Regions from separate parts of the Veillonella sp. LMAG:90 genome, predicted to be linked through region 1. Evidence: riboswitches for the same ligand, from Rfam matches in the RefSeq annotation. Region 1 holds a riboswitch; each other region holds the start of a gene.
What was found. A riboswitch is a leader RNA that binds a small molecule or an ion and turns the genes downstream of it on or off. The one in region 1 is predicted to bind cobalamin.
Positions count from the first base shown of each region.

Region 2: another riboswitch for cobalamin. It lies ahead of nikB (nickel ABC transporter permease); the one in region 1 lies ahead of CCC71_RS06015 (MotA/TolQ/ExbB proton channel family protein).
Region 3: another riboswitch for cobalamin. It lies ahead of CCC71_RS08750 (sirohydrochlorin cobaltochelatase); the one in region 1 lies ahead of CCC71_RS06015 (MotA/TolQ/ExbB proton channel family protein).
Region 4: another riboswitch for cobalamin. It lies ahead of CCC71_RS10510 (1-propanol dehydrogenase PduQ); the one in region 1 lies ahead of CCC71_RS06015 (MotA/TolQ/ExbB proton channel family protein).

Region 1 is NZ_NAND01000001.1:1,367,371-1,372,394, forward strand. Features, by position in the region: gene CCC71_RS06005 (FecCD family ABC transporter permease) at 1-839, shown strand, start outside; gene CCC71_RS06010 (ABC transporter ATP-binding protein) at 849-1,616, shown strand; cobalamin riboswitch at 1,730-1,900, shown strand; gene CCC71_RS06015 (MotA/TolQ/ExbB proton channel family protein) at 2,032-2,649, shown strand; gene CCC71_RS06020 (ExbD/TolR family protein) at 2,639-3,043, shown strand; gene CCC71_RS06025 (energy transducer TonB) at 3,055-3,792, shown strand; gene CCC71_RS06030 (TonB-dependent receptor plug domain-containing protein) at 3,982-5,024, shown strand, end outside.
Region 2 is NZ_NAND01000001.1:409,498-414,521, forward strand. Features, by position in the region: gene CCC71_RS01830 (IS1249 family transposase) at 1-850, shown strand, start outside; gene CCC71_RS01835 (sulfurtransferase) at 957-1,778, shown strand; gene CCC71_RS01840 (hypothetical protein) at 1,781-1,963, opposite strand; cobalamin riboswitch at 2,507-2,692, shown strand; gene nikB (nickel ABC transporter permease) at 2,899-3,837, shown strand; gene nikC (nickel transporter permease) at 3,837-4,661, shown strand; gene CCC71_RS01855 (ABC transporter substrate-binding protein) at 4,817-5,024, shown strand, end outside.
Region 3 is NZ_NAND01000001.1:1,974,321-1,979,344, reverse strand. Features, by position in the region: gene CCC71_RS08765 (FecCD family ABC transporter permease) at 1-19, shown strand, start outside; gene CCC71_RS08760 (ABC transporter ATP-binding protein) at 19-852, shown strand; gene CCC71_RS08755 (ABC transporter substrate-binding protein) at 1,008-1,958, opposite strand; gene CCC71_RS08750 (sirohydrochlorin cobaltochelatase) at 2,329-3,348, opposite strand; cobalamin riboswitch at 3,591-3,759, opposite strand; gene CCC71_RS08745 (hypothetical protein) at 4,030-4,347, shown strand; gene CCC71_RS08740 (sirohydrochlorin cobaltochelatase) at 4,851-5,024, shown strand, end outside.
Region 4 is NZ_NAND01000001.1:2,360,908-2,365,931, reverse strand. Features, by position in the region: gene CCC71_RS10525 (hypothetical protein) at 1-74, opposite strand, end outside; gene CCC71_RS10520 (EutP/PduV family microcompartment system protein) at 328-768, opposite strand; gene CCC71_RS10515 (cob(I)yrinic acid a,c-diamide adenosyltransferase) at 1,071-1,655, shown strand; adenosylcobalamin (AdoCbl) riboswitch at 1,714-1,853, shown strand; gene CCC71_RS10510 (1-propanol dehydrogenase PduQ) at 2,335-3,456, shown strand; gene eutS (ethanolamine utilization microcompartment protein EutS) at 3,495-3,842, shown strand; gene CCC71_RS10500 (ANTAR domain-containing response regulator) at 3,863-4,435, shown strand; gene CCC71_RS10495 (sensor histidine kinase) at 4,437-5,024, shown strand, end outside.

The DNA of each region.
Region 1 (5,024 bases):
TCCCAAGAATTTTAATGGCGGCTCTAGTCGGTGCCGGCTTAGCCGTTAGCGGTGTAGTCATGCAGGCTATTGTCCGAAATCCTTTAGCGGACCCCTATATTTTAGGAATTTCTTCGGGAGCTTCATTGGGAGCGACCGTGGCTATTTTGTTTGGCCTTTCGTTTACTTTTGGTGATAATTCTGTTGGCATTATGGCTTTTATGGGTGCTTTCGCCATTTCGTTAGGCGTAATATTCATCGCCAATATGGGTGGCCGTGCAAATTCCACTAAATTGTTGTTGGCAGGCTTAGCTTTGAGCGCAGTGTGCTCTTCTTTTACAAGCTTAGTTGTATATTTTGCAAATAATAAAGAGGCTATGCAATCGATAGCATTTTGGATGATGGGAAGCATGGCCGGAGCAACGTGGGGCGTATTAAAAGTATTATCTGTCGTGATGGCTTGCTCTATATTGTTTCTGTGGTTACAAAGTCGAATGCTTAATTTAATGTTGGTTGGCGATGAAGCGGCTATCACTTTGGGTTATGATCTTAACAAATATAGACAGATTCATTTGTTAGTGAGTTCGCTAATTGTCGGATTTGCTGTATATTCAGCCGGTATTATAGGTTTTGTAGGACTTTTAGTGCCGCATGTGGTTCGTTTATTTGTCGGAACCGGTCATATTAAGCTGATTCCTTTTTCGGCATTGGTCGGAGCTATATTCTTGGTTATAGCGGATGCTTTATGTAGGATTTTATTGCCGCATGCAGAATTGCCGATTGGGATTCTTATTTCTGTCATTGGGGCACCGTTCTTTGTATTTTTAATAGTTAAAAGAACCTATTCATTTGGGAATTAAGGTGAAGGTATGGAAATTAGTACTCAAAACATTCAGTTGTCCGTCGGTAAGAAGATTATTTTACGAGGAATTAATATTGAATTATATAATAATGAAATCCTCGGAATTATCGGTCCTAACGGCAGCGGTAAGAGCACCTTTCTCAAGTGTGTGTATCGAACGTTAAAACCGGATGAAGGTAAAATTACGATTGACGGTAAATTAATAGATGAATTATCCTATCGGGATACAGCTTCAAAAATGGCCGTAGTGGCACAACATAACATATATAATTTTGATTTTAAAGTAATTGATATTGTTTTGATGGGGCGTGCTCCCTATAAAAAACTGTTGTCGCGTGATACTAAAGATGATTTTGAATTGGCTAGAGTAGCTTTGGCAAAAGTAGGCCTGCTCGAAAAGGCGGAACAAAGCTTTAATACGTTATCAGGTGGTGAACAACAGCGGACTATTCTAGCGAGAGCATTGGCACAAGATACTGAGTGTCTAATTTTGGATGAGCCCACCAATCATTTGGATATTCGCTATCAATTGGAAATAATGGAGCTTATTCAGAAATTACAGCGTACTACTTTGATGGCAGTTCATGATTTGAATATAGCGGCTAAATTTTGTCATCGTTTGATAGCTCTTAAAGATGGGCATGTGGTAGGTCAAGGAACTCCCAAGGAATTATTGACAGTTGATTTTATAAAAACGCTATATGGTGTTGAATCATCAGTTCATTATTTTGCAGATAATACATATCCTCATGTAGTATTTGAGAGTACTATATAGTATTAAATTATCTTAAAAACTAAATAATGACACTTTTTTATTTAATTTAATTCAAAGAAGATGTGGACAGTTGACAGCTATTATGTAGTTTTATATACTATAATCATATAATTAATAAAGTACATTATATAGGTGTCAGATGACTTAATAGGGAAATCGGTATAAGCCGATGCGGTCCCGCCACTGTCGGAGGAGCAAACCTCACATTGCCACTGGATTTTTCTGGGAAGGCGAGGTAAGCGATGAATCTAAGCCAGGAGAACTGCCTATAGGAGAATCACCGTTTTAACCTACGAGCGATGGGAAGGGGATTAGCGATAATATAAACATTCGTTTTATTATGGACACATCTTCGTAGATGTGTCCTTTTTTTATAGTTTTTGTGAGATGTGTTTATCAAGGAGGATTTAAAATCGTGGAAATTTTAGCATTATTTCATAAGGGTGGCTTAGTTATGTATCCTATTTTACTGGCTTCAATTATAGCCGTAACAATAGGTGTAAATCGTTATTTATGTTACAAGGCGGCATCATCTAATATTGATTTATTAAAAGAACAATTACCGAATTTACTGCGTACTCGTCAATTAGAAGAAGCTAAAGCGCTTTGTGATGAAGCAGGGGGCGTAGCCGGTAATATTGTTAAAACGGCTATTGTTGAGCGTACTGAAGATTTAAAAGCTGCTGATGTGGTAGAAAGTATTGCTACGCACGAAGTGTTCCAATTAAAGAAATATCTGAATTATTTAGAAACTATTGTTACCTTATCGCCGTTATTAGGTCTATTGGGTACTGTTGTCGGTATGATTGGTTCTTTTAGTGTGCTTTCTATCGAATCCGGTGAGCCGTTTGCTATTACCGGCGGTGTCGGTGAAGCCTTGATTGCGACTGCTACAGGTTTATTGGTAGCTATTTTGGCTTTGGTAATTCATACATATTTGGCTCAGCGTGTTAATGTATTGATTGCCGATATTGAGTATGTTGCTTCTTTATATGTAATTAATACGAATGCAGGTGTACGTCATGAAGCTTAAGTCAATGAAAATAGAACATCAACCTAAATTGATGATTATACCTATGATTGATATTATCTTCTTTTTATTGGTATTTTTCATGATGAGTATGTTGACGATGGTTGTTCAAAAGAGTGTTCCTATTCAATTGCCGCAAGCTGCAACATCTAAAGTAAACTTAGATAAAGTATTGCCAATAACGGTAACGGCGGACGGAGCCATTTATTTGGAACAGGAACGAATTCCGGAAGGTCAGTTGAAAGCACGCTTGGAAGCTGAAAAAAGTAAAAATCCGGAGCTGGCCATTATTGTTCGCGGTGATGCGGGTGTTAATTATGGACGTGTAGTAAGTGTTATTGATACAGCTAAAAAATCAGGGATTCAAAAAGTATCTATAGCCGCTGAAGAAAGATAGGAGAGAATTCAATGAATAGTCGAAATATGTGGACTAAGCCTTGGGTCGCCTCACTCATTTTTCATGCCGTTGTATTAACCGTTATTCCTTTTTTGCCATGGCCGGCCATCCCTAAAGCGGATGATATGTCATCGATTATTGAGGTGGATTATGTAGAAATTAAACATCCTAATCCTAAGGGCAATCCTAATAGCGGTGGCGACGGTGGTGATGGTAGTGGAAATTTTGGAGCTAATTTACCGGCAGTAACGCCTATGACGGCGTTGCCTGAATATTCTGAGCCATTAACCAGTAATAATGAAAATAGTATTGTTACTAAACAGCAGGAAACAATCCAACAAGGCGTAGTAAGTGCAGGCTTGGATTCAGCTCTTAATAGTGGTGGCAGTGGTTCCGGCAGCGGTGGTCTTGCCGGTTTCGGTACCGGTACAGAAACCGGCATTCAGGGGGATCCTAACGGTACGGAGGTTGATACTACTTTTTATAGGCCGGTACCGACATATACGCCCAAACCAAAATATCCAAGATCGGCTCGCAATCAAAATGTGCGTGGCAGTGTTGGCGTTGGTTTAACTATAGGCCTTGACGGAAGTGTTGAGTCTGTTTGGATAAATGATTCATCAGGTAGTGATACCCTGGATCAGGCTGCCTTGGATGCAGTAAGTAGTTGGCGATTTGAACCGGCCAGAAGAGGTAATGAACCAATCTGTACGACTACAAGTGTTAATGTAGAATTCCAGTTGCGATAAAAATTAGGGAATTTCTTGCAACTCGAATATATTTTTATGTGTTTAAAAATAAAACTAAGCACATTAGGTATTTTTAATTTTGTACTGGTGTTAAGAGGTTATTATGACAAAAAAGAGTGTGTTGAACAAATCTGTGTTAAAAAAGCTGTGTTAAAAAAGCTGGTTTTATTAAGTGTTGTGTCAAATTGTTTGTATACGGGAATTGCTTTAGCGGCTGAAGAGACCTCGGATTCATATACATTAGATCCGATTGTAGTTACAGCTCAACGTACAGAAACGAGAGATTTGGAAACTCCGGCGGCAACAACTGTATTAACTAAAGAAGATATTAAAAATACAGGTGCTAAGACTGTATTTGACGCTATATCGTTTACAACGGGGATTACGAATTTTTCCTATGGGGCTGGCGGTCTTGATTACGGTTCCATGGATAGCCGTGTAAATATTCGTGGTTTAGAACGTGGTGCTCTTATTTTGATTAATGGTGCTCCTATTAATTTGAATGGTAAAAATAGCTTAAGTGGTATATTACCGGAAAATGTCGAAAGAATTGAAATTGTAAAAGGCGCGTCTTCTACGTTATATGGTGCTGAAGCACTAGGCGGGGTTATTAACATTATTACCTCGACGCCGGAAAAAGAATATGTAAAAGCCAAAGTTGGGTTAGGCAATTTAGGCTATAAACAGTATTTGGTTTCTGCCGGCAATAAAGATTTTAATATCGCTGTAGGTAAAGAGTTTTTCGGTGCTATTGATAGAACGAGTCCGAATCGTAAGGATTTAGACGGCAAGCGTAAATATGAATATTATAATGAACGCGGTAAAGGTGATTTATTTAATATTGCCTTAAATGCTAAGTTAAGTGAACGTTTGGATTTAAGTTATATGCGTAGTGAATCCAACTCCACTTATGGTCAAATTGTAGTACCGGGAACGTTAACTAAAGCAAAAGCGACAGAGGCATCAGAAAGTAAGCGTTATCATTATGACGATAAAAAGAATAATTTTTCATTGACTTATGACTATGATAATACTAAAGCCGTAGCTTTTTACACCGATCGTGATTTGTATGGTGAAAGTAAAAACTTGGCTACTAATAAGTGGAGTGAAAATGCCAGTAATTATTTAGCTCGTAAATATGGTATTGATGTTCAACATGAATGGAGTTTACGAGATAATAAAGATTCTTTCATTGGTGGTTTATTGGTAAGCCGAGATACCTATAAAGGCAC
Region 2 (5,024 bases), 960 kb from region 1:
AGTATATGATGTGCTTTACTTTGACGGCATATACCTAACGCGTAAGCTCTGTGTACTTATTTGTTGTAGTAAGGACCATGTGTTAGGCTGGTATGTATGTAGATATGAGAACTCTAGAGCTTGGCAAGCATTAATGGACCGTATTGCTCCTCCGCGTGTTGTTATCTCAGATGGCGGATCCGGATTTGCTAAGGCCTTGGCAAAGAGGTGGCCGACAAGTAACCATCAACGTTGTTTATTTCACGTTTTTGCGCAAGTAAGAAGGTATACAACTTCTGCACCAAAAACAATAGCCGGCAAGGCTTTATATGAACTGGCAAAGCGTTTATTTAAGATTCAATCGATAGATGATGCTTATACTTGGATTGATGGATTATTAGCTTGGAGAGAAGAATTTGATGACTTCTTACGGGAAATGACAGTCGACGAAAATGGGAATAAAAGGGCTACTCATGAACGCCTCTTAAAAGCTGAGGCAGGACTTTTACGATTAATTAGAGATGACACTCTATTTACCTACCTGACGTTTGTAGATATTACCGTACCTACAACGAACAATCGACTGGAAGGAGGCGTTAATGCGCAACTTAGGGGGATGTTACGAGATCACAGAGGGTTATCCTTAGAAAGACGATTAAAAGCGGTCTATTGGTGGTGTTACGAGCACTCACCTAGACCGCTTCCTGTTGCTGAAATATTAAAATGTATGCCTACAGATAAAACAATCGCTGCTACTTACCGTAGGATAATGCGGAATAACCGTGTGGATAATATCTTGCCGCAATGGGGGGATGCCATTGTTTGGAATGAGTTCCATATGTCCACGGAATTTCCAATTTATTGGGATTAATTTAAAAAAGCCACACACACTTTTTGTCCTATAAGCCTAGTTTTTGTTACAATAACACTATATAGATGTTTTCTAATATAGTATTAATATATATGGAGGTACGAAGATGAAAAATTTTATTACACCTCAAGAGTTAGCCAATATTCAAAAAGACGTTGTAATTTTAGATGTACGTGATGATAAAGCTTATGCCACAGGTCACATTGAAGGAGCCTTTGCAATTAATTTAGCCGGTGATTTATCCGATCCCGTTGAAGAACATGGTGGTCGTCATCCTTTGCCAAACATGGTTGAATTTGCTAAAAAAATGGAACGTTTTGGTATTACTAAAGATACTCCTGTTGTTATTTGTGACAGCTGGATTTTCTTAGCCGGTCGTTTATGGTGGATGCTCAAATACATCGGCTTAGACGTTGTAAAAGTATTAGAAGGCGGCATTGAACGATGGGTAAAAGAAGGACATACTTTAACTACTGATTCAACTGAATTACCAACCGAAACAAGTCAACTTGATTATCGTTTACAACCTCATATGCTTATGAGCCGTGCCGAAGTGTTGGCAGCCAGTGAAAATGGTGACCACATCATCGTTGATGCTCGTGCGAGCGAACGTTATGACGGTAGCGTTATCGATACCATGGATGGTATGACCGGTCATATTCCGACAGCAGTCAACTATTATTGGGAAAATTGTTATACTGCTAACGGTTTAAAGTCTGAAGCAGAGTTGAAAGAAATGTTCAAAGATTTGAAAACGACTAAGACACCAATTGTGACATATTGCGGCTCCGGTATTACGGCTTGCCTTGCTATGCTCGCCATGAGTGAAATCGGTATTGAATCCGCTCTTTATGTGGGAAGTTCCAGTGATTGGGTAACGTATGAAAACTTCCCTATTAAAACAGGGTGTGAGTTTGTGAAGGCGTAGCCTTAATTCCTTCTCTTCTTTCTATAATGTTCTGACTGAAAATAGGCTCGGCGAATCATCGCCGGGCTTTCTTCATTTGATGAATAATAGGGCTCCCTTTTTTCTTTAACAACGATTTCCGCCTCTAACTGATTATTGAATTCCCCCAAATACAGTATAATCGGCGTTTTATCCTTGCTGTTCATAACACTAAATTCTCCTTATTAATCACGATAAATTAATTTATTGATTATGCTTTGATAAAAACATAATACGCCGTTTATTATACACCTTTTATTTGAAATGTGAAGTGTAAATGAGTAAAAAATTGACATGATTTTTACTGCCTTAAATTTATTTTTATTTACTTTTTAAGGCTACTATTTTAGTAGAAATTCAGTTAACTATGAATTGATTATAATTAATATCAATATAGACCTTATTGTTTATTGCTGTTGACTTATAGCTTCATTTTTTGAGTGTTATCTCCGGTAAACTCACGTATATTGCAAGAAGTACATATACCCCTTACGGTATAATACTATACCTACTAGGGTATAATAAATTAAAGAAAATTTGAGTAAACATAGGAATCTATCAATATAATGAATTATTTTTCTATAAAATAGCTTAAAACGGCTAAAAATTCCTGACTTTTTATTGACACATTTACAATAAATACGCTAATATATTAGTGATAAAGGATTTTATTTTCGAAATTGAATAATATACTCTGACTAACTTCTATAAAAGATCTTAGTGTTGTAAGTGTCGGGTATGCCGAGCGATTTAAGAGGAAAATAGGTGCAAATCCTATGCTGGAAACAGCTGTAAATGAGGAGTTTATTTCAACAAGGAGTCACTGGGAAACTGGGAAGGCTGGAAATAAACGATGAATCATGAGCCAGAAAGCCTGCTTATAACAAATTGACTGTTGCACATAGTTAATGGGATGTGTTATGGGGTTAATTTGACTAAAATTTGTTTTGCGTACTCACTCTTTCAAGGGTGAGTTTTTTTATTTACTAAATTTTATGAATTTTTATAATAGAAGTTTGATTTAAAACGATATTGTCTAAAAAGGATTCATAGATGTTGATAGTGTAAGTTTGAAAATTGAGTATATTAGGGGGGGACAGGAATGTTTAAAAAAACACTGCAGCATTTGGGGCAGGTGTTGGTGACGGTAATTGGGGTTACATTTTTAACTTTCAGTTTAAGTTTTCTGGCGCCGGGCGACCCTGTGCTCATGATTTTGGAAACCGCGGATACCATGGTTTCACAGGAACTGATTGATCATACGAGGCAGGAATTGGGGTTAGATAAACCGTTCTTGGTGCAATATGGTAATTGGTTGTCTCATGCGGTGCAAGGGGATCTTGGAATGTCGTATTCAGCCAAGAAACCTGTTGTAGATAAGATGATGGAGGCCTTACCGGGTACACTTATGTTGGCGAGTGTAACAATTGTGATGCTACTCGTCATAGCCGTTCCCATGGGGGTTATCGCCGCTATCTACCAGAATAAATGGCCTGACTACCTCTTCCGCGGAATTGCATTTATCGGTATTTCCATACCGGCTTTCTGGCTTGGTCTTATGTTGCTTTACATTTTTGGCTATAAATTGGGTATTGCCCCGATTGCGACGGCAACCGTTTCGTTAAAAAATGCGATTTTACCTGCTTTTACCTTGGCATTTACGTTAATTTCAAAATTTATGCGCCAGGTACGTTTGGTAGTTTTGGAAGAAATCAATAAAGATTATGCCGTAGGTGCTAGAGCACGCGGTATGACAAATACGGAAATCATGTTTAAACATATTTTGCCAAATGCCTTTTTACCACTACTTACCATCTTCGGTATGTCCATGGGCTGGTTGCTTGGTGGGGTTGCGGTTGTAGAGATGGTATTCTCGTGGCCGGGGCTTGGTAAAATGGCCGTACAGGCGATTACTTTCCGTGATTATCCGTTAATTGAAGGTTTCGTACTTTGGGCTTCTATTGCGTATATGTTAATTAATGGTGTAATCGATTATTCGTATACGCTCTTGGATCCTAGATTGAGAAGGGGGAGTAAATAATGAAAGAGTTTATTAGAACACATAAAGCTTTCTCCTTCTATACATCCTTAGTTTTATTGGTTGTATTGATAGCTCTTTTTTCACCATGGCTTACGCCGAACGATCCGTTTGCTTCGAATTTAAGCAATGCCTTAAAAGCGCCGAGTTCTACCCATTGGTTCGGGACGGATAAATTAGGTCGTGACGTATTGTCGCGTATCATTTACGGCACCGGCTTATCCTTATTCATGGGCTTTACCATTGTTGTGTTGGTTGCGTCCATCGGTACCTTAGTAGGATCTTTGGCCGGTTATTTCGGCGGCAAAGTTGAAATGGTGCTCATGCGTCTTTGCGACATCATGATTTCTTTTCCGGGCATCGTGCTTGCCATCGCTATTGCCGGTATTATGGGCGGTAGCGTAGGCAATACCATTTTGGCGCTCACCATTGTAGGTTGGGCTAAATATGCGCGTTTAGTGCGAAGTCTTGTTATTAAAGTTCGTCAGGAAGATTATATAGCGGCCGCTATTATGAGTGGCGGTACGTCGGCCGTTATCTTGCGTCGTCACGTGTTGCCAAACATTATGCCGCTCGTCGTTGTAACGGCCAGCATGGACCTTGGCGTTATGATGCTCGAAGTAGCCGGTCTCTCATTCCTCGGTTTCGGGGCACAACCACCGACACCGGAATGGGGGTTAATGCTCAATGAAGGTCGTCAATATTTACAGTTGGCACCATGGCTTATGATTTTCCCGGGGGCGGCTATTCTTATCGTAGTATCTATTTTTAACCTTTGGAGTGACAGCTTGCGCGATATTTTGGATCCGCGTCAAAACAGAGGCTAAGAGACGGAATCTTTATATAGGTTAATGGGAGAATTTCGTATTTACATTTTGTCAGATGATACCCGTTAGGGATTTATATAATTTCATCTTGAGTGTTAGCGTTAATCAAACTGTGTGTTAATTTGTTAAAGGTATTTTTATGGAGGAATGTTATTATGAAAAAATTCTGGCGTAAAGCGCTACTCGGTGGCTTAGGCGTGGTATTGGCGGCATCGCTTTTGGCCGGTTGCGGCAGTGATTCTGCAGAAAACAAAGATGTGTTAAAAGTAGGGGTAACCAACTTTGCGGATACGTTGGAGCCTACCGATAACTTCTATGCTTGGGTAGTTATGCGTTACGGTATCGGTGAAACGCTTACCAAGT
Region 3 (5,024 bases), 610 kb from region 1:
GTTGCGGAGGGATGCATGATGACTATGAGTAATCAAGCACAAGCCTCGGCAACAACAGCGGTGCCGGCTATTACGGTGAAGGATATAGTGGTCTCTTTTGAGCAAAAAGATGTTTTAAAAGGTATCACTTGGGAGGTACCGACTGATGCCATTACGACACTTATCGGACCGAATGGGTGCGGTAAAAGTACGCTCTTAAAGTGCATTACGGGCAGTGTAAAGCCTATTAGTGGCACGATTTATATTAACGGTCAAAAGGCGTCGTCCTATTCGCCGCGCACGTTGGCACAGCGGATGGCATTTTTGCCGCAGTCGCCGGAAGTACCGCGCGATATGGTGGTGGAAGAGCTTATCTATTGTGGGCGCTTTCCTCATCAAAATTGGTGGCGCAATACGGCCGGTGAAGACCGTCAAGCCGTTGAGAGTGCTATGACTGTAACGAAGACGACGCATTTGCGCAATCAGCCGGTATCGTCTTTGTCCGGCGGGGAACGGCAACGCGTGTGGATTGCCATGGCGTTGGCGCAGGAGCCGGATATTCTTCTCTTGGATGAACCGACGACTTATTTGGATATTAATCATCAGTTTGAAGTGATGGAACTATTGCGCCGTTTGAATCGTGAACAGGGGCTTACGGTTGTCATGGTACTTCATGAATTGAATCAGGCGGCTCGATATTCGGATCAGGTGGCCGTACTTCATGAAGGTCATTTGGCAGCTGTGGGCAGTCCTAAAGAGGTCATGACAGCGGAGCTTCTAAAAACAGTGTTCGCTGTTGATGCTCTCATTGAAGAGGGTCCCGATAACAGCCCGTACATTAAAATTGAAGGGCTTGTGCAGCAGGCAGAATGATCCATGCCCTATAATCCGATTAATCAAGTGAATAAAAAGAGGGATTAACGTATAACGATATAATATCGTCTGTTCGTTAATCCCTCTTTATATTTTCAGTGTTAAATTACATGCGATTTTGCACTGATGTTAATAACTTTTCTTAGGGGCTTAATTTAGAAGGTTACATCGATGCCATAGGCCATTTTAACAAGCTCAGCCATGGCTTCCGGTGTTTGTAAGCCCGGATTCAATAAGAACCAATTCGATGGTAAGTAGAATACTTTACCGTTTTTTACAGCCTTAAGATTTTGCCATGCCGGATTGCCGGTCATTTCTTTTTCCATAGTTTTGGTAATTTCATCTTTTTTACCCATGGTGGAAACAAAAATGATGTCCGGATCGTCGGAAGCGAGCGTTTCTAAGGAGTACGGAATGGTCTTGGCAGATTTATCAAAATCGCCATGTTGTAACACCACATTCTGCATGCCTAATTCTTGAACCATAGCGGCTGTTACGGCTAAGGTAGTTTCAGCGGTTACCGCTTTACCGGTAGCGCGCAACACGGCTACGCGGGCCGGTTGTACATTTTTAACGGCATTTTTGACTTTGTCAATTTTGCTGTTGTACTGGGCAATAACTTCTTTAGCTTTCTCTTCGTGATTGGTCAGTTGGCCTAAGAATTCAATGAGGGGCACATTGTCTTTAATACCGTCATAGGAAATTAAAATATACGGTAATTTATTACTCTGTAATTGGCCTTCAAATTTGCTGTGCTGATTGCTGAGGCCGATTACGAGGTCCGGTTTCAAACCGATAAGTTGCTCCATGTTGATGTTGGCGGTCTGCCCTAAAGAAGGTAATTCTTTGAGGTGAGCGGGCATGTCATCCTGCGTTTCTACGCGGCTGATGGATTTGGCATCAATGGCATCCATGAAATAGAGTAGGGAATTGGCAAGTACCGCAATTCGTTCCGGTTTGGCCGGCACCGTATAGGTTTGATCCTTATAGGTTAAAGTACGGGTGGCTGCGGATGATGTGGAATCGGTTTTACCGCAGCCGGCGAGGATAGCCATAATGACTGTCATCGCCATTACAATAATGGTTAAGCGTGAAAATTTTCTCATAATACACCTGCCTGACAGTAGATAAAAAGTACGTAAAAGTATTACCTGTGAGTAAGCAGGTAATTCATAGCGGTTCCAAAACAAGCTTTAGTAAAATCTGTTTCGCAAACTCATACTTGTACTATACCACAGGTGATGGTGGTTGCCTATGGTTATGTGTTGCGTATGGTTATATGGTGCCTATCGTTATATGGTGCGTATGGCACTTTTATAGATCCAAATATAGCAATTAAAAGAGGCTGTAAGTAAAATGTGATATGCTCTACATTTTATTACAGCCTCCTTATGTATAGAACGCTTTTGGTTGGTCAAAACGTCTTAGCTTGTAAGTGCGTTTTGGCAATAATATGAACCCTTACAGTGTTATATCTTATTTAGCGTCGTTTTGAAGAGCTTGCCAAGCTTCATCGGCATGAGCGGCAAAGAGGTCACGGATTTTCTGGTTTTCACCAAGACCATGGATGTAAGTGTCTACTTTGAAGCCGTCAGCCAACAAGATGGATTTATGGGAATCAGGTTCGTCACCGGACATATCGTTGTTGGCATGGTCGCCGGCTACCATCATGAATGGCATAAGGGTTACATGTTCGATGCCTTTTGCTTTCAATTGAGGAACGATGTCTTCAAGGCTTGGCCATCCTTCTACGGTGTAGATGTAAGTGTTGTGAAGACCGGCCGATTCCAAACGATCTTGGATTACGGAATAGTAAGCGTTGGAAGGATCCGGAGTGCCGTGAGCCATGATAAGTACAGCATCTTTAGGACCTACTTTAGGGAACTGAGTTGCTACAGCTTGTACAGTTTTAGCAATATCGTCAGTTTGACCTTCTTGGCCCATCCAGTACATGAGAGGTGTACCAAATGTCATTTTTTTGAAGTTATGTTTGTACTGATTGTAAACAGCTGTTTTATAGTTGTATTCGATACCAGGGATTACGTCGAGAGTTGCCAAAGCAACGCGAGTGTAACCTTCAGCTTTTAATTGATCGAGTGCTTCTTCAGGCGTAGGGTAGGTGATACCTTCTTTAGCTTTGATACGATCGATAATGATGTGGGAAGTGAAAGCTGTAACTACTTTTACGCCCGGATGTTGTTCTTTAATTTCGTTGATAGTCGCATCGATTGTTTTAGCACGAGTATCAGTGAATGTAGTACCAAAGCTCATTACTACGATAGCATCTTTGTTAGGTGCTTTAGCCAATACAGGATCGGTTGTGTTGTAAGTGCGAACACCGATTTCAGTTGCTTCCAATAATGCAGGGGTAGCAGTTGTTACTTCGTCACTTAATTGGTAAGCAGCGTTTACGTCTGTAGCAAGGAATCCGAAGCCTGTTAAAGCGGCCACTGCTAATGTTGTAGCTAACGTTTTTTTGAAAAAATGTTTACTCATTTCATTCACTCCTCGTGATAAAAAGAAGATAAAAATAAAAACTAAAAATAGAATAAAATAAAATACAAAAACCTCTGCCCACAGGGCAGAGGTAGTATTAATAATCACTAGTTATGCTAAGCACCTGACGTATATTAGTTCATATCAAACTTAATTAAGTCGTTTATGAATTAAAAAAATAATTCCCGGTCAGTGTATAGTACAGGTAGTGACATTGATTAACCTCGCCATCCTTCGTGGGTTATCGGCAATCCATCAAGGCAGGTCTTCTGGCTCAAGTTCAACGCAACAATCACCTTCCCAGAAACTTCCAGTGGTATTTTGATTGTGCTCCCTCTTACAGCGGCGGGACCGCGGCAGCTTCTACTGCTCTTCTCTATTAAGTCGGGCACCTTGAAGGTCGTATTCATTTGATAATCATCATAGCAGAATAAATGTCCACTGTCAATGCAATACCGGGTAGGGTATACTCACTGTGAATGGAAATTACCCGGGTCATATAACTCCTAGGAATAAGGGACTTATTTATGAGTAATAACTTTTGGTTATTTGTGATACACTTTTTTGATTACACATAGGCAAAGGAGTCAAAGTTTGGTACTATGAATAGAGAATGGTGTTCATCATAGGGCAATGTGCTTTATGATAAATAGCTATATATTAACAAAGGAGGTCCATCGTATGGATCAATTTACAAATGGTGCCGGTCCTAATGAACTATCGGAATCGGTATATGAAGTGGCATTTACGCCTGTATTGGAACGTGAAGAGTATCAAGGTGAACCTTTACATTCCAAATTATTAGCTCTTAAAAGCGCCATGGGCGAAGAGGATTTTAACGAATATATTAACAGCTTATTGCGCATTACCTATAATTGCAAACAATTGTGGTTAATTACTAAAAGCGAACGTAAACGTACGTTAATTGAAGGCAAATTTTTACCTATGATTGCTGAGATTTTTGAAGTAGCAGCACCGCGCGTGTTCTCGCAACCATAATTATTATCAATTATAGGCGTAACAATACATTGCTTTTTGATTGAATGAATGACTAAATTAAGAAACTTGATGTATAAAAATTCATGAATGAGGAATATTAATTATTAGATGTTATCTGTATCAATCGTAGACCGTGATTGGTATAGTATTATCTGAATTATTAATATAATACCTGTAAGCAAGTAGTATTCTTTGTAATAGTAATGGGATATAAATTCTCTTTAAATCGATGAAAATAGAAGTGAATCGGTAAAGATAAATATAGTTGATGAAAATATAATTAAATTTCCGATTTATCATTGATAATCATTGATAAGTTTGAAAATGAGAGAAATTCTCATTGACTAAAAATAAAATCTAACGTATCATTATACCAACGAAGAATAATCAACATGTATTTCGAATGTATTCGATAATGTGAAATATGACAGATTTTTGTCAGATTAAGAGGTTCGATTATGGTATAAGTTTAGAGGTATTTTTGATATCGGAGGATTTATAAAATGAGTACAAAGGGTATTATCTTAGCGACATTCGGTTCAATATACGGCGAAGCCGTAGAGAAATCCGTAGGCATAATGGAAGCAAAGATTAAAAAAGCATATCCCGATGCAGTAATTCGCCGTGTCTTTTTGGCGGATGCGCTGGTGGAGAAGTGGAATGAAAAATATGAAAAA
Region 4 (5,024 bases), 990 kb from region 1:
GCATAGCTAATCACCATGGCCAAGGCGGATCCAAAAGAAATTCCCGTTGTTACTGTTGATGATAAAAACTTCATAAATACCTCCCTATATTTGAGACAGTCTCATTAGAAATTGATGCTGATAAAACTGTCATATTAAATCTGATTCTTCCAATGTAATTATAACGTAAATTGGAATATTTGTATAGTGAAAATTTTAGATATTTAGATATAATAGGGCAATTATTGAAACTTTTGGGCCGGTTTTATTTGAAAAGAATATTTTTAGCATAAATAGAGTGTAAAAAAGGAAGTGCCAAGATTTAAGCACTTCCTTTTCCGTTCATTATTATTTATCTAAGGTATTGAGATAGTTTAAAAGATCTTGAATACCTTTGTCACTATTGATGCCTACTTTAAAAATTGGTGAAGCTCCGGTCATTACAAGTTGATTTTTAATAAATTCAATATCATCGTTTTCATCTATTAAATCCATTTTTGTGATAATACCGATAGCAGGCTTATTAAATAGACTGGCAAATCCCGGAGGAAACATTTGCTCTTTTTCCTTTGCGGAAATGAGAAAACCTAAAATGTCAGCCTCTGCAGCAGTAACTAGAAGGGCGTTGTACATAAGTCTATGTTGGACAAACTCACCCGGCGTATCAATAATATCGTCATGAAATTGAACCGTTTGTGTTTTTGCGTAAATGATTTCAACACCTTCAATTCGCTGTGTTAGAGTTGTTTTACCAACACCAATGGGGCCAACAAACATAATTTTTTTCATAAAAACACTCCTTATTAACGGTGTATAATAAAAAGGAATGTTAAGCAAGAGTTTACTGTATGTAGTTTTAAGATACAGGATTTTTAAATAAATGTAAATAGTCAGCAATCTATGATAATTAGTAAATTGACAAAAATGAGGCTTATTTGTATTATCAAGTTAACACAATGAAGTGTAAATAAAGCATAGTGGCTTTGAAAGAGGATTTTTAATGAGGAATAATTAGTGATTCTCATAATATTCTCTATAATTACCGGTATTTCAATGATATATATACCATGTAATGAGAAAGGAGCTTTACTATGAAAATTTACACTAAAACCGGCGATAAGGGGATGACCCGTTTAGTGGGCGGTATTGCAGTATCAAAAGATTCAGATCGAGTAGATACCTATGGTACTATTGATGAATTAAATTCGTGGATTGGTTATGCTATATCGCAATTTGATTCGTCTTTATTCGAGGAAAAAAATGAATTACAACATTTACAGCATTTCTTATTTGATGTAGGTACTGATTTAGCAACTCCGGAGTCGTTAAATCGAGAAATAACTTTACCTGTTGATGCTATATCATGGTTGGAAGCCCGAATTGATGAGTATACGGCTAAATCACCGGAGATTAATCGTTTTATTTTGCCCGGTGGAACTCGTGAGGCCAGTATGATTCACATGGCACGGACGATTGCAAGACGGGCCGAACGACGAATAGTTCGATTACAGATGACCGCGAAAATACCGGGAGAGTTGGTTATGTTTGTTAATCGATTATCAGACTATTTTTATGCTTTAGCAAGATACTTAAACACTAAACAAGGTATGGAAGATATATTTTATACCAGAAGTGCTGAAGTATTTCATAATGCTAAGACCAAAAATATAAAATAATTATTGGGATTATCCTGTTCTTGCAGAATTGATTAAGATATGTTATTATTACTTTTAGATTAATAGAAATATGAAATCTGACGATGGAAGTTAGTGAGAATCTAACACGGTCCCGCCACTGTGATGGCTTTTGCCTAAGTCAGGTCTTTCGCGGATTTCATTACACATGCTGTTTCAAGGTAAGACAGGATGTTGTTTTTGTGGCATTGTAGTACTTCACTGGAATTAATGCAGAAAATAAACCGGCATGTATTAATCTGTCTTGCACAGAGACGTGCGTCTATTGATGGACTAATGTTAGTCGTTCAATGATGAGAGAGCACAGCACAGTGGAGTGTGACATTAGTTCAAAAATAGGAAAAGGGCATGGAGTTAGTACTCCATGCCCTTTTGTTATAAGTGTAAAGAACCCTTTTGTCATCGGGTGTTATATCATAGTCAAAGCGAGAACAAGTTAAAATAACTGCTAATTTAGGTATAAATCGGAGAAAATTTGAAATAGTATATAGATTATGCATAATTGAAATACGTAATTTTTATTGACATTTTTTTTGGTTAAGTATAAATTATTGTTATAAGATTTTCGTGTACAATGGCGTGCATGGTTTGCAATGAAGCTTAAACGGAGGGTGTATTCCGTGAGGGCTTCTTTTTTTATTTGTTAAGCAGGAGAGCATGTATGCAGAAAATTAAATTTCCTACGACACTATGGGTAGGGGAAGATGCGTTGCAAGGTCTTCGTGATCTCCCTGTAAAAAAGGTTTTCATAGTGACGGATCCATTTATGGTTCAGTCTGGAATGATTTCACATGTAACGGAGAACTTAGACTTTGCTGAAGTAGAGATTTTTAGTGATATTGTTCCGGATCCGCCGACTGAAGTAGTCGCTGCCGGTGTAAGTCACTTAGTAGAATCAAATGCTGATGCAATTATTTCAGTAGGTGGTGGATCTGCTATTGATGCGGGGAAAGCTATGTTGTATTTCGGCAATCGCGTTAAAGCCAATAAAGATTTAATGTTTATTGCTGTACCGACCACAAGTGGTACCGGTTCAGAAGTAACAAATTTTTCAGTAATCACAATGCTGGAAACAGGAACAAAATATCCGATTGTTACCGATGAAATACAACCTAATATTGCAATTTTAGATACTCGCTTAGTAATGAGTGTACCGCCTAGTATTACGGCTGATACAGGCATGGACGTTTTAGTTCATTTAATTGAATCCTATGTATCATTGAATGAAAATGTTATGGCAAAAGTATTAGTTGAATATGCAATTCAATTAGTGTTTGAATATTTGCCGGAAGCATTTTCGAACGGTACGAATAGTTATGCCAGAGAACAGATGCATGTGGCTTCCTGTATGGCCGGTATGGCATTTAATTTGACGAACTTGGGATTAAATCACGGTATGGCACACGCTATCGGCGGTAGATTCCATGTACCGCATGGACGAATCAATGCTATTTTATTGCCGCATATTGTGGCGTATAATGGTGATTATCAAAACAAAGATTTATATGCTGCTAAGAAATATACTAGATTGGCGAATATTGTTAAAGCGACAACTAGTGTAAATCCGAGAATCGGAGTGGCTGCTTTAATTCGGCAGATTAAGCATTTACAGAGTACTCTGAAAATGCCTTTAACATTAACTGATTGTGGGTTTAATCGTAGTGAAATTATGGAGAGCGGTGATGCTATTGCAAAAGCTGCGTTAGCTGATGCATGTACAGCTGCTAATCCAAGAATACCTACGGCAGATGATATTAAAAATATTTTAAATCAAATTGCTTAACCGTCAGTCTGATAAGGTAATGCTGGAAAGGTGTGGCTATGGAAGAAAAACAGCGTATGATTCAAGAATACGTTCCTGGGAAACAGATAACGCTAGCCCATATTATTGCCAATCCGGCTAAGGAGATTTATGGCAAGTTGGGATTACCCAGTGATGTATACAATGCACTTGGGATTTTAACAATAACACCGGCAGAAGCAGCTATAATCGCTGTTGATATAGCAACTAAAAGTGGTGATGTTAAAATTGGTTTTGTAGACCGATTCTCCGGATCGGTGGTTATTTATGGTGATGTTAGTTCCGTTGAAACGGCGTTGCGAGCTGTTGTGGACGGGCTACGAAATATTTTAAAATTTGCATTAGGTTGTGAAATTACCAGAACTTAAGAAATCGAGGAGACCTACTTATGCGAGGAAGAATAGTTATTGTCGATGATGAGCCAATAACTCGTTTAGATATTAAAGATATCTTAACAGATGCAGGCTATGAAGTAAGCGGCGAAGCAGCCGATGGCTTTGAGGCAGTAGAGATTTGCCGTAATGTAAAACCGGATTTAGTATTGATGGATATTCAAATGCCGGTACTTGATGGTTTAAAGGCAGCAAAAAAAGTTGCGCAAGATAAATTGGCGAGCAGTATAGTTTTTTTAACTGCTTATGGAGATTTTGAAAATACAGAAAAAGCGAAAAAGCTTGGTGCAACAGGCTATTTAATTAAACCAATTGATGAAAAATCTCTTATTCCGACTATTGAAGTAGCAATCGCTAAGGGGCAACAAACTGAAAATTTAGAACAAGAAATTGAGGGATTAAAGCTTCGTTTAGAAGAACGGAAAGTAATTGAAAAGGCTAAAGGAATTCTATGCCGTGATTTAAAAATTACTGAGGATGAAGCCTATAAAAAATTACGCCGCTTGAGTATGGATAGACGCTCTAAAATGAGTGAAATTGCTGAATTAATTATAATGGATAGTGAATGATATGGCGTTAGATATAGCTAATCCGGATGAAGCAATTTTACGCAAACTGTGTGATACCTATTCGGACTTAACTGCGGATGAAGTTAAAGAATTAGTACAAGTTATATATCATTTGGCTGATTCGTTATTATATCCTGATGCAGATGTATTTATTGACATTTATAATGAAGTAACGAAATCTGCTTTAGTGGTATATCATAGACAGCCTTTAATTAAGCCGTCTATGTATGAAAAGACGGTAGTAGGATTAGATGCTTTATTGGAAAATGAACCAGGTGTTTTACGATCTATTGCAACCGGTTTAAATACATTAGGGCTTATTGCGGTATCTCAAGAAGGAAAACTAATTACACAAAATATTTACCCCATAAAATTATTGGACAAAACTATCGGTGTTTTAATTGTAGAAACTGATGCAGGAACGCCTGGAATGGCCACTTCTAATGATTTAAAGCCAAGTACTATTATGAGTGCGGAAGAAGAGGCACAGAACTTTTTCGTAGATCGATTATCTGAAAATGTCCTTATTTTCGATGGCGATGGTTATTTAATAACGGCCAATGAAGAAGCAAAGCAATTGTATAAAAAA